DNA from 3 places in the Streptomyces sp. NPDC021356 genome. Region 1 is predicted to be linked to each of the others. Evidence: riboswitches for the same ligand, from Rfam matches in the RefSeq annotation. Region 1 holds a riboswitch; each other region holds the start of a gene.

Region 1 (4,204 bases):
GAGCCGTTCGCCTCGCGCAGCGCCTCCCGGGTACGGGCGTCCCACACGCCGAGCGTCTTGAGGTCGCGCACCAGGTAGGAGTTGACCTGGAGGAACTCGCCCGAGAGCGTCTCGCGCTTGAACAGGTTGGAGACCTGCGGCTCGATGCACTCGTAGACGCCCGCGATGGAGGCGATGGTGGCGGTCGGCGCGATCGCCAGCAGCAGCGAGTTGCGCATGCCGACGGCGGCGATCCGCTCGCGCAGGGCCGCCCAGCGCTCGGGCCAGGCGAGGTCCACATCGTAGTGGTCGGGGTGCAGCACACCACGGGCGGCGCGGGTCTTCTCCCAGGCGGGCAGCGGGGCGTTCCGTTCGGCGAGGTCGGCGGAGGCCTCGTAGGCGGCGAGCATGATCCGCTCGGCGATCCGGGTCGACAGCGCCTTCGCCTCGGGCGAGTCGAAGGGCAGCCGCAGTTTGAAGAAGACGTCCTGGAGGCCCATCGCGCCCAGGCCCACCGGCCGCCACCGGGCGTTGGAGCGGCCGGCCTGCTCGGTCGGGTAGAAGTTGATGTCGACGACCCGGTCCAGGAAGGTGACGGCCGTGCGGACGGTCTCGTCCAGCCGCTCCCAGTCGAGGTCCCCGCGCTCGGGGTCGGCGAAGGCGCCGAGGTTGACGGAGCCGAGGTTGCAGACCGCCGTCTCGCCGTCGTCGGTGACCTCCAGGATCTCCGTGCAGAGGTTCGAGGAGTGGATGACGTGGCCCGGCTCGGCCGTCTGGTTGGCGGTGCGGTTGGCGGCGTCCTTGAAGGTCATCCAGCCGTTGCCGGTCTGCGCGAGGGTGCGCATCATCCGGCCGTACAGCTCACGGGCGGGCAGGGTCTTCTTCGCGAGGCCGGCCGCCTCTGCCGCGCGGTAGGCCGCGTCGAACTCCTCGCCCCACAGGTCCACCAGTTGAGGCACGTCGGCCGGGGAGAACAGCGACCACTGCCCGTCGGCGTCGACGCGGCGCATGAACTCGTCCGGGATCCAGTGCGCCAGGTTCAGGTTGTGGGTGCGGCGCGCGTCCTCGCCGGTGTTGTCGCGCAGCTCCAGGAACTCCTCGATGTCCGAGTGCCAGGTCTCCAGGTAGACGGCCGCCGCGCCCTTGCGCCGGCCGCCCTGGTTCACGGCGGCCACCGACGCGTCGAGGGTCTTCAGGAACGGGACGATGCCGTTGGAGTGCCCGTTGGTGCCGCGGATCAGCGAGCCGCGCGAGCGGACGCGGGAGTAGGCGATGCCGATGCCGCCGGCGTGCTTGGAGAGCCGGGCCACCTGGTGGTAGCGGTCGTAGATGCTGTCCAGCTCGTCCTTGGGGGAGTCGAGCAGGTAGCAGGAGGACATCTGGGGGTGGCGGGTGCCGGAGTTGAAGAGCGTGGGGGAGGAGGGGAGGTAGTCGAGGCGGCTCATGAGCCCGTGGAGCGCGGCGACTTCGTCGACGGCCCGGGGGCTGTCGTCCTCGGCGAGACCGCTGGCCACCCGCAGCATGAAGTGCTGAGGGGTCTCGATCACCTTGCGGGTGATCGGGTGCCGCAGGAGGTAGCGGCTGTGCAGGGTGCGCAGCCCGAAGTAGCCGAAGCGGTCGTCGGCGGCCGGGTCGGCCAGCGCGTCCAGGCGGGCGGCGTGCAGGCGGACGAACGCGGCGGTCCGGTCGGCGATCAGTCCCTCGCGGTGGCCCGTGGCCACCGACTCGGTGAAGGACGTGACGCCCTGCGAGGCGGCCTCGGCGCGGATGGAGAGCGTGAGCAGACGGGCGGCCAGCCGCGAGTAGGCGGGGTCCTCGGAGATGAGTCCGGCCGCCGCCTCGGTGGCCAGCTCCCGCAGCTCCGCCTCGTCGGCGTGCGCCGACCGGCCGCGCAGCGCGGCGGCGGCGACCCGGCCGGGGTCGGCGTCGGGGAGGTCGGCGGTCAGCTCGGTCAGGGTCCGCAGCAGCGCGGCACCGGGACCGTCGTTCTCCAGGCCCGTGGCTGAGGCCGGATCGGCTGGCGCGATGGTCACTTGGGGCTCTCCCTCGCTCGGCACGGGGCCTCGCCGAGGGCAGGGGGCAGCACACGAGCGCACACGGCGCCGCGTCCACCGGCCCATTCCACGAGGCCCGGACGTCAGGCACCCGGACCGGACGGCCGGGCGCACTGTCGGCAGGTCCTCGGACTGACGCTCGTACACGGCCTTGAGGGCATACGTGACGAGTACACCGTTGCGGGACAGTTCCGGATTCGCACCGGATTCCCCTGCGACGACAGCGAGCATGAGCATACATCTTGTGCCGGGGGCGGAAGTCACCCCCATATGTTGTGCCTGCGGTGTGTCGCGTCGACTGCGGAGGGTGTCAGTCGCTGTCAGAGTGCCAACGCGTAGGTGAGCAGCGTGATGTCGTCCAGGTCCGGCAGCGGGTTCCAGTCCCGCTGCGGGGTGCGGACGAACCCCAGGCGCTCGTAGAGGCGGTGGGCGGCGTGCATGGTGCGCTGGGTGGACAGCACGAGGCGCGCACAGCCCTCGGTGGCCCGCGCCCGGTCCAGGCAGGCCCGCACCAGCGCCTCGCCCGCGCCCCGGCCGCGTGCGGCGCGCGCGACCGCGAGCATGCGTATCTCGGCCTCGCCGGGTCCGGCGATGTCGGCCATGGCGCCGCCGGACGGCACGAACGCGACCCCGCCGAGCACCGCTTCGTCCGCCACGGCCACCAGCACCTCGGCGGCGGCCGCGCGCTTGGCGACGTCCCTCAGCTCGCTCAGGTAGGGGTCGCTCTCCCCGAAGTCCAGCAGCCCGTCCTGGAGATAGGCCTGGGCGGTGATCTCACCGAGGGTGCCGTACTCGCCGGGCTCGGCCGGCCTGATCGCGAGGTCCATGGGGCCGAGTGTGCCGCACGGGTACGACAGCGGGCCGCCGGTCTTCCCGGCGGCCCGTGCCCTGGGTCCGGCAGCTCAGTGGGCGCTGCCCGCCGTGGCCGGCGGGAGTTCGACCGCGACGCCGGGGTCGCCCGCGTCGGCGGTGTAGTCCTGCGGGCTGGTCTCGTCGACGCCCTCGGGGGCCTTCAGCGCCTTCAGGACGAAGGTCAGGACGACGGAGACGACGACGTTCAGGGCGAACGCCGTCATGCCGATGTAGCCGATCTCGCCGATGCCCGGGATCTCCTTGGCCGAGCCGCCGAAGTGCTTCTGCGTCGGCGAGGCGACCCCGTAGGCCGCGACCGTGCCGTAGACCATGCCGACGGCCCAGCCGGCCAGCAGTGCCCAGCGGTGGAACCAGCGGGTGAACAGGCCCCCCACCAGGGCCGGGAAGGTCTGCAGGATCCAGATGCCGCCCAGCAACTGGAAGTTGATCGCCACGGTCTTGTCCATGGTCAGGACGAAGACCAGCGCGCCCACCTTCACCAGCAGCGAGACCAGCTTGGAGACCCGGGTCTCCTGCTCGGCCGTCGCGTCCGGCTTGATGAAGTCCTTGTAGATGTTGCGGGTGAACAGGTTCGCGGCCGCGATCGACATGATCGCCGCCGGGACCAGCGCCCCGATGCCGATCGCCGCGAAGGCGATGCCGGTGAACCAGTCCGGGAACATGTCCTCGAACAGCTGCGGAATGGCCAGCTGCCCGTTCTGGACCTTCACGCCCGCCGCGATCGCCATGAAGCCCAGCAGCGCCAGCAGGCCCAGCATCAGCGAGTACAGCGGCAGGATCGTGGTGTTGCGGCGGATCACCTCACGGCTGCGCGAGGACAGCGTGGCGGTGATCGAGTGCGGGTACATGAACAGGGCGAGCGCGGAGCCGAGGGCGAGGGTGGCGTAGGTCCACTGGCTCGCTTCTCCGGGCACGACCGCGCCGCGTGGTTTGCCGGTGGCCGGATTCGTCTGGCTGAACGCGTGGGCGGCCTTGGCGAAGATGTCGTCGAAGCCGCCCAGCTTGATCGGGATGTAGATGATCGCGACCGTGATGACGATGTAGATGAGCGCGTCCTTGACGAACGCGATCAGCGCCGGGGCGCGCAGACCCGAGGAGTACGTGTACGCCGCCAGCACGCCGAAGGCGATCAGCAGCGGCAGGTCCTTCACGAACCAGTTGGTGTTCTCGCCGCCGCCCACGCCCATCACGTCGAGCACCGCCTGGATGCCGACCAGTTGGAGCGCGATGTACGGCATGGTGGCGAGGATGCCGGTGAGGGCGACCGCCAGGGACAGGCCCTTGGACCCGAACCGGCC
Region 2 (4,204 bases), on a different contig from region 1:
GTCGCCGAGCGGGCGGGGTCCCTGTGGGAGACCGCTCTCGCGCTGCACGCCGATCCGGAGGGCGCGTTCGCCGAGCACCGGGCCGCGGCCCTGCTCACGGGCCGGCTGGAGGAGGCCGGTTTCGCGGTGGAGCGCGGGGTGGCGGGGATGCCCACCGCGTTCACGGCCCGCTCGGGTCAGGGCCGCCCCGTCGTGGCGCTGCCGCTGGAGTACGACGCCCTGCCCGGCCTCGGTCACGCCTGCGGGCACAACCTCATCGCCGCCGCCGGCCTGGGCGCTGCGCTCGCGGTCGACGCCGTGCTCGGCGGCTCGGCCGGCAGCGTGCTGGCGGTCGGCACCCCGGCCGAGGAGGGCGGCGGAGGGAAGGCCGCGGAGGTGGAGGCCGGGGTGTTCGACGGTGTCGACGCCGCGCTGATGTTCCACCCCGGTGTGTACAGCTGGTCGCGGGCGCCGCTGACCGCACAGGTGCAGTACCGGGTCGCGTTCCACGGGCGCGCCGCGCACCCCACCGGCAACCCGACCGAGGGCGTCGACGCGCTCGCGGCGCTGATCGAGCTGTTCAACGTCCTGGCCCAACTGGGCCGGCGCCTGCCCGCGGCCTCGCACGTCCAGGGCATCATCACCGACGGGGGTACGGCCACCAACATCGTGCCGGAGTACGCGCAGGGGCTGTTCGGTCTGCGGGCGGCCACGACCGGGGCGCTGGAGGAACTGACCGGCCGGTTGCGCACCTGCGCCGAGGGCGTGGCGCTGGCCACGGGCACCAGGGCCGAGACCGAGCGCGCCACACCCCGCTACGAGCACTTCCGCGACAGCGGCGTGCTGTCCGACCGGTTCACCGGGCACCTGGCACGGGCCGGGATCACGCTGACCCCGCCCGTGCCGGGTGTCCAGCTGGGCTCGTCGGACATCGGCAACGTGAGCACACGTGTGCCGGCCATCCATCCGTTCGTAGCGATCATGGACGACGGGTCCGACCACACCCCCGAGTTCGCCGCGGCCGCCGCCTCGCCGCGCGCCCGTGACGTGCTCGTCGCCGTGACCGGCGCGCTGGCGTGCACGGCCGCGGACGTGCTGCTCAGCGCGGACCTGCGCGAGCGGGCGTGGGCGCGGCACAGGAACGGGGAAGGCTGACGCGGCACAGGAACGGGGAAGGCTGACGCGGCGCAGGCCCCGAAAGGCTCGCGGAACCGGCGGTCCGTAGTGCGGCGCTCAGGAATCGCCGCGGCGTCGCGGTGGGGTGAAGGCGTACAGGCCGAGGATGTCCGGCCGGGGAGCCACCCCGGGCCCGCCGGCACGCACCCACGCGACGATGTCCTCCGTCGCGTCGGCGTCGTTGACGAGCCCGAGCCAGAGGGGTCGTCCGCCGGCGGCCCGGCCCGCGGCGGACGGCTGGACGACCATGACGTTGGCCTGGTCGCACACGTCGAGGCATGCGGAGATCCGCACCGGCACCCGTGACCGCAGCCGCGCGGTCTGGGCCGCGTGGTCGACTCCGGGAATCCTGGGGCTGCCGCAGCAGCAGTCCCGGCACACGACGACACGGCACGGCGCCGTACCGCCTCCCGTCCCGGCCGTGTCCGATGTGTCCGCCGTCGGCTGTCCCGGCACGTCGCGCCACTCCCCTCCCGGGGAGATCCGCCCCGGTGCTCCGTGAGGGGGCGACCGCGTGAGTCTCCTGGCTCCCGGATCGCCGCTCCTCCCGCCTTCCCACCCCGTGCGGGGGCGGTGGCGCGCCGGAACTCGCTCACCGGTCACAGTGGCGGGACCGCGCCGGATTCGCACCGGCTTCCTCGGACCGCCGTCGCCCAATGTCGCCGGTCATCATCGCACCCCCTCCCCGATTCCGCCTGACTGCGTGTCATCCCCGCCAACCAGCGTAAATGACAAGTCACTTGACTTGACATGACACACGTTGTTGAATCATTGCATCGACAAGTCGGCTCGGAAGGCGGAACAGGCGATGGGGGACGACAGCACAGTCGGCATCATCCTGGCCGGCGGGCGGGGTGAACGGGCGAAGCCCATCACCCTGCAGTCCGCCGACTACATCCGCAGCAAGGCGCTCATCCCGTTCGCCGGCAGGCCGCTCATCGAGTGGATCGTCGAGGCCTGCCGCGACCAGGGCATACGCCGTTTCTACGTAGTGGCGCAAGGCGTGGAGAACCGCAGCCAGATCAAGCTGGTGCTGGGCCACGGCGAGCGGTACGGAGTCGAGATCGACTACTCGCGGGCCCGCTTCGACCCGTACAACGTGGGATCGGGCGCGGCCACCCTGCACAACCTGGAGCAGTGGAACCTGACGGGGACCGCGCTCGTCCTCCCCGTCGACTCGCTGTTCGAGTTCTCGCTGGAGAAGCTGCTCGCCGCCCAGCGGGACACCGACGCGGTGGTCACCGTGGCCGCCGTGCCCCGCACCCCCGAGGAGATCGCCGGCAAGTACGGCGTCATGCGCACCACCGCGCAGCGCCTGGTCTGCGGATTCCTGGAGAAGCCCCGACTGCCCGTCATCGAGCGGGAGTTCCCCGAGATCACCCAGCCGCAGGGGCCGCGCACGCTGGCCACCAACGCCGGGATGTACCTCATCGACTGCGCCCGCCTCAGACTGGCCGCGCGCACCCCCGAGCTCATCCGCCTCGCCCAGCAGCGCCTCGACTGGGGCAACGACCTGCTCCCCCGCCTCGTCGGCCTCGGTCACCCGGTGGCCGTCGAACCCATCGCGCGCCTGGGCGACCTCGGCAACATCCACGACTACCTGGGCACGCTCAGCGACGCGCTCAGCGGCCTGTACCCGCAGATGGACCGCGCCCTGGGCGCCCCGCTCAGCACCGACCCGCGTTACTGGGTCCACGAGTCCAGCCTGCGCTCCAAGGACCACATCACCGGCACCACACTCGCCCAGAAGATCGCCGAGGGCAGCGTCGTCATCGGACCGGGGGTGCGCATCGGCCGGCACGTCGAGATCGGCGCGGGTGTGCGGCTGCGCGCCACCGACGTCGGGGACGGCGTCGACCTGCACGAGGGCGTCCACGTCGAGGGCAGTGTGCTCGGCGACTCCGCCGTCATCGGTGCCTACGCGCACATCAGCGACTCCTACGTGGGCCCGATGGTGCAGGTGCACTCCGACGCCCGCGCCCCGGTGCGGCTCGAAGCCCTGTCCGCCGTGGGCGACGGCGCCCGGTTGTGGTCGGGAACCCGGCTCTCGGGCGTCAGCGTCTACCCGCGACTGCGTGTGCCGGCCGTCTCCGGAGTGCCCAGCGGAACCCAGCTCACCAGCTCGGACGACATCCTGCAGTGGGTGTGATCCACACCCGCCGCACCTCTTCGAGAGAGGCTCACGTGAACACTGCCATCGCCGTGATCGGCGGCACCGGCCGGGTCGGACGGATCGTCACCCGCAAGCTTCTCGACCGTGGTGAGACCGTCCGCGTCATCGGCCGCAGTCAGCAGCGCGCCCGCCGCCATCTGCCGCCGCGTGCCCAGTTCTTCCTCGGTGACGTCCGCGATCCCGAGTCCCTGCTCACCCCGCTGAACGGCTGCTCCGCCGTCGTCTACACCGTGGAGCCCGGCACCGACACAGCGGGGCCCGACAGCCCGCAGAGCACACTGCACGCCGGTGTGCTCCACACGCTGGACGCGCTCTCGCTCCAGGACGGTTTCGGGCGTGCCCAGTTCGTGCTCGTCAGCCAGCGGCACGTGACCCGGCCCGAGCACCCGATGAACGCCTACGGACGGATGCTCGACTGGCGGCTGGCCGGGGAGAACGCGGTCCGCGCCTCCGGGCTGGACTACACGATCGTCCGCCCCGGCTGGCTGACCGACCGGGCCGAACTCGCCGACGACGGCCGCGTCCACCTGGAACAGGGCGACCGCAGGGACGGCTACGTAGCCCTCCAGGACGTGGCCGAGGCCTGTGTGCAGGCCCTGTACTGCCCGTCCGCGAAGGGACTCACCTTCGAGATGCGCAACGGCGCGGGCAGCCCTCCCGGTGACTGGGAGGAACTGTTCGGCGGGCTCAGCGCGGACGAGTCCGTCCCGCTGCACGCCCCGGCCTGAACACCTCGGCCCCTCCTCACCACGGCACGTGCACGCCCCCCTTGACGCGAAACCGGAGACCACCATGACCGAGGCGCCGCAGATCTCGGCGGGACGCCCCCAGCCTCTGGGTTCCACCGTCGTCGACGGCGGAGTCAACTTCTCCGTC
Region 3 (4,204 bases), on a different contig from region 1:
TACGTCCGCCGGCCGGTGAGCCCGCGCAGCATGTCGATGCCGGGCTCCAGCAGCGAGACGTCACCCCGGAACTTGTTGACCAGGAACCCGGCGACCAGCTCCTGGTCCGCCGGGGCCAGCAGGGCGACGGTACCGAAGAAGGAGGCGAAGACACCGCCGCGGTCGATGTCGCCGACGACGACCACGGGCAGCCCGGCGCCCCGTGCGATCCCCATGTTGACGATGTCGGTCCGGCGCAGGTTGATCTCGGCCGGGCTGCCCGCCCCCTCGCAGATCACCGCGTCGTAGGCGTCCCGCAGCTCGGTCAGGCAGTCCAGGACGGTCCCCAGCAACTGCCGCTGGCGTCCGCCGTGGTAGCCGCGGGCGCTCATCTCGCCCACCGGCCGGCCCAGCAGCACGATCTGGCTGCTCTGCTCGCCGCCCGGCTTGAGCAGCACCGGGTTCATCAGCGCGGTCGGCTCGATCCGGCAGGCCTGCGCCTGCATGGCCTGCGCCCGCCCGATCTCGGCGCCCTCCCGCGTGACGAACGAGTTGAGGGACATGTTCTGCGCCTTGAACGGCGCCACTTTGACGCCCTGTCGCACCAGCCACCGGCAGATCCCGGCGGTCACGACGCTCTTCCCGGCGTCGGAGGTGGTCCCGGCGACGAGCAGACCGCCGCCCCGACCGCTGCTCATGACGTACGTCCCTTCGTCAGACGGTTGCACAGCAGCTTCGCGGCGGCGCACGTGCCGAGCGCGAGCCAGCTCACGCGCCGTGAGAGCCGTACGGCCCGGTCGACGTCGCCCACCTGGACGGCGCGCCCTCGGCCGTTGAGCACCGGCCGGTGCTCCACCCGCCCCCCGTACGACAACGTGCCGCCCAGGCGCACACCGAGCGCCCCCGCGAAGGACGCCTCCACCGGCCCCGCGTTGGGACTCGGATGCCGGGCGGCGTCGGCGCGCCAGGCCCGTACGGCCCCCCGCGGGTCGCCCCCTGCCACGGTGGCCAGGACAGCGGTCAGCCGGGCACCGGGCCAGCCCGCCACGTCGTCGAGCCGGGCGGAGGCCCACCCGTAGCGCCGGTACCGCGGTGACTTGTGACCGACCATGGCGTCCAGGGTGTTGACGGCCCGGAAGCCGAGGAGGCCCGGCACGCCCGCGAGGGCGCCCCAGGTGAGCGCACCCACCACCGCGTCCGAGGTGTTCTCGGCGACCGACTCGACGACCGCGCGGGCGATCCCGTCGGCGTCCAGGGCCTGCGGATCGCGCCCGCACAGGTGCGGCAGCCGCGCCCGGGCGGCCTCGACGTCACCCGACCTGAGCGCCCGCCCGATGGCGCCCGCCTCGCGGGCGAGCGAAGTACCGCCGACGACGGCCCAGGTGGCGGCGCCGGTCAGCAGGACGGAGCCGGTGGGGGAGGAGCGGACGGCGCGGGCCGCGGCGGCCCCCAGTGCGACGGCGCCACCGGCGCACACTGCGGTGTGGAGCGCGCCCCGTCCGCGGTGGTCCCGCCACAGCACACGTTCCACGGCGCCCGCGGCCCGCCCGAACACGGCGACCGGATGCCCACGGCGGGGATCGCCGAGGAGCAGGTCACCGAGGAGGCCGGCGGCGGCACCGTACGCGAAGACGCGATCGGCACCCACTGGGTCAGCCGGCCGCGGGGTCGGTCAGGAAGTCGCTGATGAACCTCGGTCGGCAGCCGCGCATGGCGATGGGTCCTCACTCAGGGTGTCCGCGCCCTGGTTCGACGAGACCGGCGGAGAGAGTTCCTGGCTCCCGGGGGTGTTCGTCCCCGGTGACAGTGGCGGGACCGCGCCGGATTCGCACCGGCTTCCTCTTCTGCCGCCGTACATGGCCCCGGAAGTCCACCACGCCTCCGGAACAGCCGTCAACTTGCCGTTGACCTGCGGTGGGGTGGTGTGCCGAGGCTCATAGCCCTGACACACGGTCAGTGACTTGAAACGGCTGCTTTCGGCCTCTTTCCGCGCGGTGAAGCGAGGAAGACGCCTCTCGGTTGAGCTCCCGAAGGCGAGCCGAATGCGGCAAAAACCCCCGTAAGCGCCCCAGAAGGGCTTACGGGGGTTGGTGCAGAAGGTGCGAGGCGTGACCACGCGCCCCCTGTGGCCAGGGCGTTTCCTCTCGTCAGCCCAGAATCGTTGTCAGCCCAGAATCAGGGAGATTCCGTAGGCGACGGCTGCCGCACACAGGGCGAAACACGCATACGCGCCGGCGGTCGCGGCCGCGGCCGAATCGCCGCGGGTCGACGCCGCCTCCCGGCGGGACAGGCCCGCGATGCCGAGGGTGAACAGGGCCACCAGGCCGACGGTGACCACGAGGCTGACGCCGAAGACGGAGCCGAGGGCTGCCCAGTCGATCTTCATGTCGAAGCTGCTTTCTCGATGCTCGATAACCGGGTGGAGGGGCGGGCGTCAGACCGCCGCGGCGGGCGGGGACGCCGCCGTCGCCGGGCTCGCGGGAGGCGCCGGCACCGCGCCGAGCGCGGACGCCGGAGCGGGGATGGTGGCCGTCAGGCCGTCCGGCACAGGTGCCGCCGGAGGCGGGGAGACGGCGGCGATCGCCTGGGTCACCACACCGGCCGGCTCCTCGGCCGCGGTCGCGCCCGTGGCGGGCGTGGCCGGGGCGACGTTCGTGTGGTCGACGACCTGGCGGCGGGAGATCTTCCAGATCGCTGCGCTCGCGGCCACCAGGAACACGGCGACGAGCGCGGTGCCCCAGTCACCGAGGCCGGTGACGGCCTCCGCGCCCGCGCCGACCACCGCCGCGGCCGGCAGGGTGAGCACCCAGGCGACGGCCATGCGGCCCGCGGTGGACCAGCGGACCACGCCGCCCTTGCGGCCGAGGCCCGCGCCCATCACCGAGCCCGACACCACATGGGTGGTGGAGAGCGAGAAGCCCAGGTGGGAGGAGGCCAGGATGGCCGCCGCCGCACTGGTCTGGGCGGCGAAGCCCTGCTGCGGCTGGAGGTCGGTCAGGCCGGTGCCCATGGTGCGGATGATGCGCCAGCCGCCGATGTAGGTGCCCAGCGCGATGGCGAGGCCCGCGGAGAGGATGACCCAGGTGGGAGGGTTGGAGCCGGGGGCGATGGCGCCGCCGGCGATCAGGGCGAGGGTGATGATGCCCATCGTCTTCTGCGCGTCGTTGGTGCCGTGCGCCAGCGAGACGAGCCCGGCAGAGGCGATCTGTCCGACCCGGTGGCCCTTCTCGGCCGCCTTGCCCTCCGTCTTCCGGCCGATCGTGTACGACAGCCGGGTCGCGGCCACCGCGGCGACGCCCGCCACGACGGGGGCGGCGACCGCCGGGAGCATGACCTTGGTGATCAGGACGTCGCCGTGCACGGCGCCGACGCCGGCCGAGGCGATGGTGGCGCCGATCAGACCGCCCAGGAGGGCGTGGGAGGAGCTGGACGGGAGTCCGACCAGCCAGGTCAGCAGATTCCAGAGGATCGCTCCGACCAGTGCGGCGAAGATGACCTCGGGGCGGATGCCGGTCTCGTCGACGAGACCCTTGGAGATCGTGTTGGCGACCTCGACGGAGAGGAACGCGCCCACCAGGTTGAGCACGGCGGACATGGCCACCGCGACCTTGGGCTTGAGTGCGCCGGTGGAGATGGTGGTGGCCATCGCGTTGGCGGTGTCGTGGAAACCGTTCGTGAAATCGAACGCGAGTGCGGTAACCACCACAATCGCGAGGATCAGCGAGAAGCTTTCCATTTACCCAGGCAATCGTTCGAGCGTCATTGGCTCGTCGAACGTAGGTAACCCGGGTGAACGGAAGATGAACTGGGACGGTCGCGGCGGTGTCCGGTTCTCCTGGCTTCCCTCCCGTCCGCGGGCCGGGCGGCCCGGCGCTCCGGCAGACGGCTGGCAGGATCGCCGCATGGCCGAACAGCAGCGGGACACAGGAAACACGAGGGACGCGCGGGAGCCGCGGGAAGCACAGGCGGTGCGCGGGCCGCAGGGGTCACGCGGGTCCCGTGAGCCCTCCGAGTGGTCCCATGAGCCCCCTGAGCGCCAGGAGTCACACGAGCCCCGAGCGCCACGCGAGCCCCGGGAAGACGAGCGCCGCGCGTGGCGCGACCTGGTGGCCACCGCCCGCCGCACCGTGGCGGACGGACTGGTCGTCGGCACCTCCGGCAACGTGTCCGTGCGAGTGGGGGACACCGTCCTGGTCACGCCGTCGGGCGTCCCGTACGACCGGCT

What was found. A riboswitch is a leader RNA that binds a small molecule or an ion and turns the genes downstream of it on or off. The one in region 1 is predicted to bind cobalamin.
Region 2: another riboswitch for cobalamin. It lies ahead of AB0G56_RS01955 ((2Fe-2S) ferredoxin domain-containing protein); the one in region 1 lies ahead of AB0G56_RS16030 (ribonucleoside-diphosphate reductase subunit alpha).
Region 3: another riboswitch for cobalamin. It lies ahead of AB0G56_RS02480 (cobalamin biosynthesis protein); the one in region 1 lies ahead of AB0G56_RS16030 (ribonucleoside-diphosphate reductase subunit alpha).

The regions. Positions count from the first base shown of each region.
Region 1 is NZ_JBFACU010000010.1:186,874-191,077, reverse strand. Features, by position in the region: gene AB0G56_RS16030 (ribonucleoside-diphosphate reductase subunit alpha) at 1-2,012, opposite strand, end outside; cobalamin riboswitch at 2,134-2,300, opposite strand; gene AB0G56_RS16025 (GNAT family N-acetyltransferase) at 2,354-2,860, opposite strand; gene mctP (monocarboxylate uptake permease MctP) at 2,936-4,204, opposite strand, start outside.
Region 2 is NZ_JBFACU010000001.1:435,763-439,966, forward strand. Features, by position in the region: gene AB0G56_RS01950 (amidohydrolase) at 1-1,134, shown strand, start outside; gene AB0G56_RS01955 ((2Fe-2S) ferredoxin domain-containing protein) at 1,213-1,611, opposite strand; cobalamin riboswitch at 1,672-1,795, opposite strand; gene AB0G56_RS01960 (NDP-sugar synthase) at 1,964-3,304, shown strand; gene AB0G56_RS01965 (SDR family oxidoreductase) at 3,340-4,056, shown strand; gene glgX (glycogen debranching protein GlgX) at 4,121-4,204, shown strand, end outside.
Region 3 is NZ_JBFACU010000002.1:66,624-70,827, reverse strand. Features, by position in the region: gene AB0G56_RS02485 (cobyric acid synthase) at 1-677, opposite strand, end outside; gene AB0G56_RS02480 (cobalamin biosynthesis protein) at 674-1,627, opposite strand; cobalamin riboswitch at 1,725-1,869, opposite strand; gene AB0G56_RS02475 (hypothetical protein) at 2,144-2,365, opposite strand; gene AB0G56_RS02470 (inorganic phosphate transporter) at 2,414-3,715, opposite strand; gene AB0G56_RS02465 (class II aldolase/adducin family protein) at 3,882-4,204, shown strand, end outside.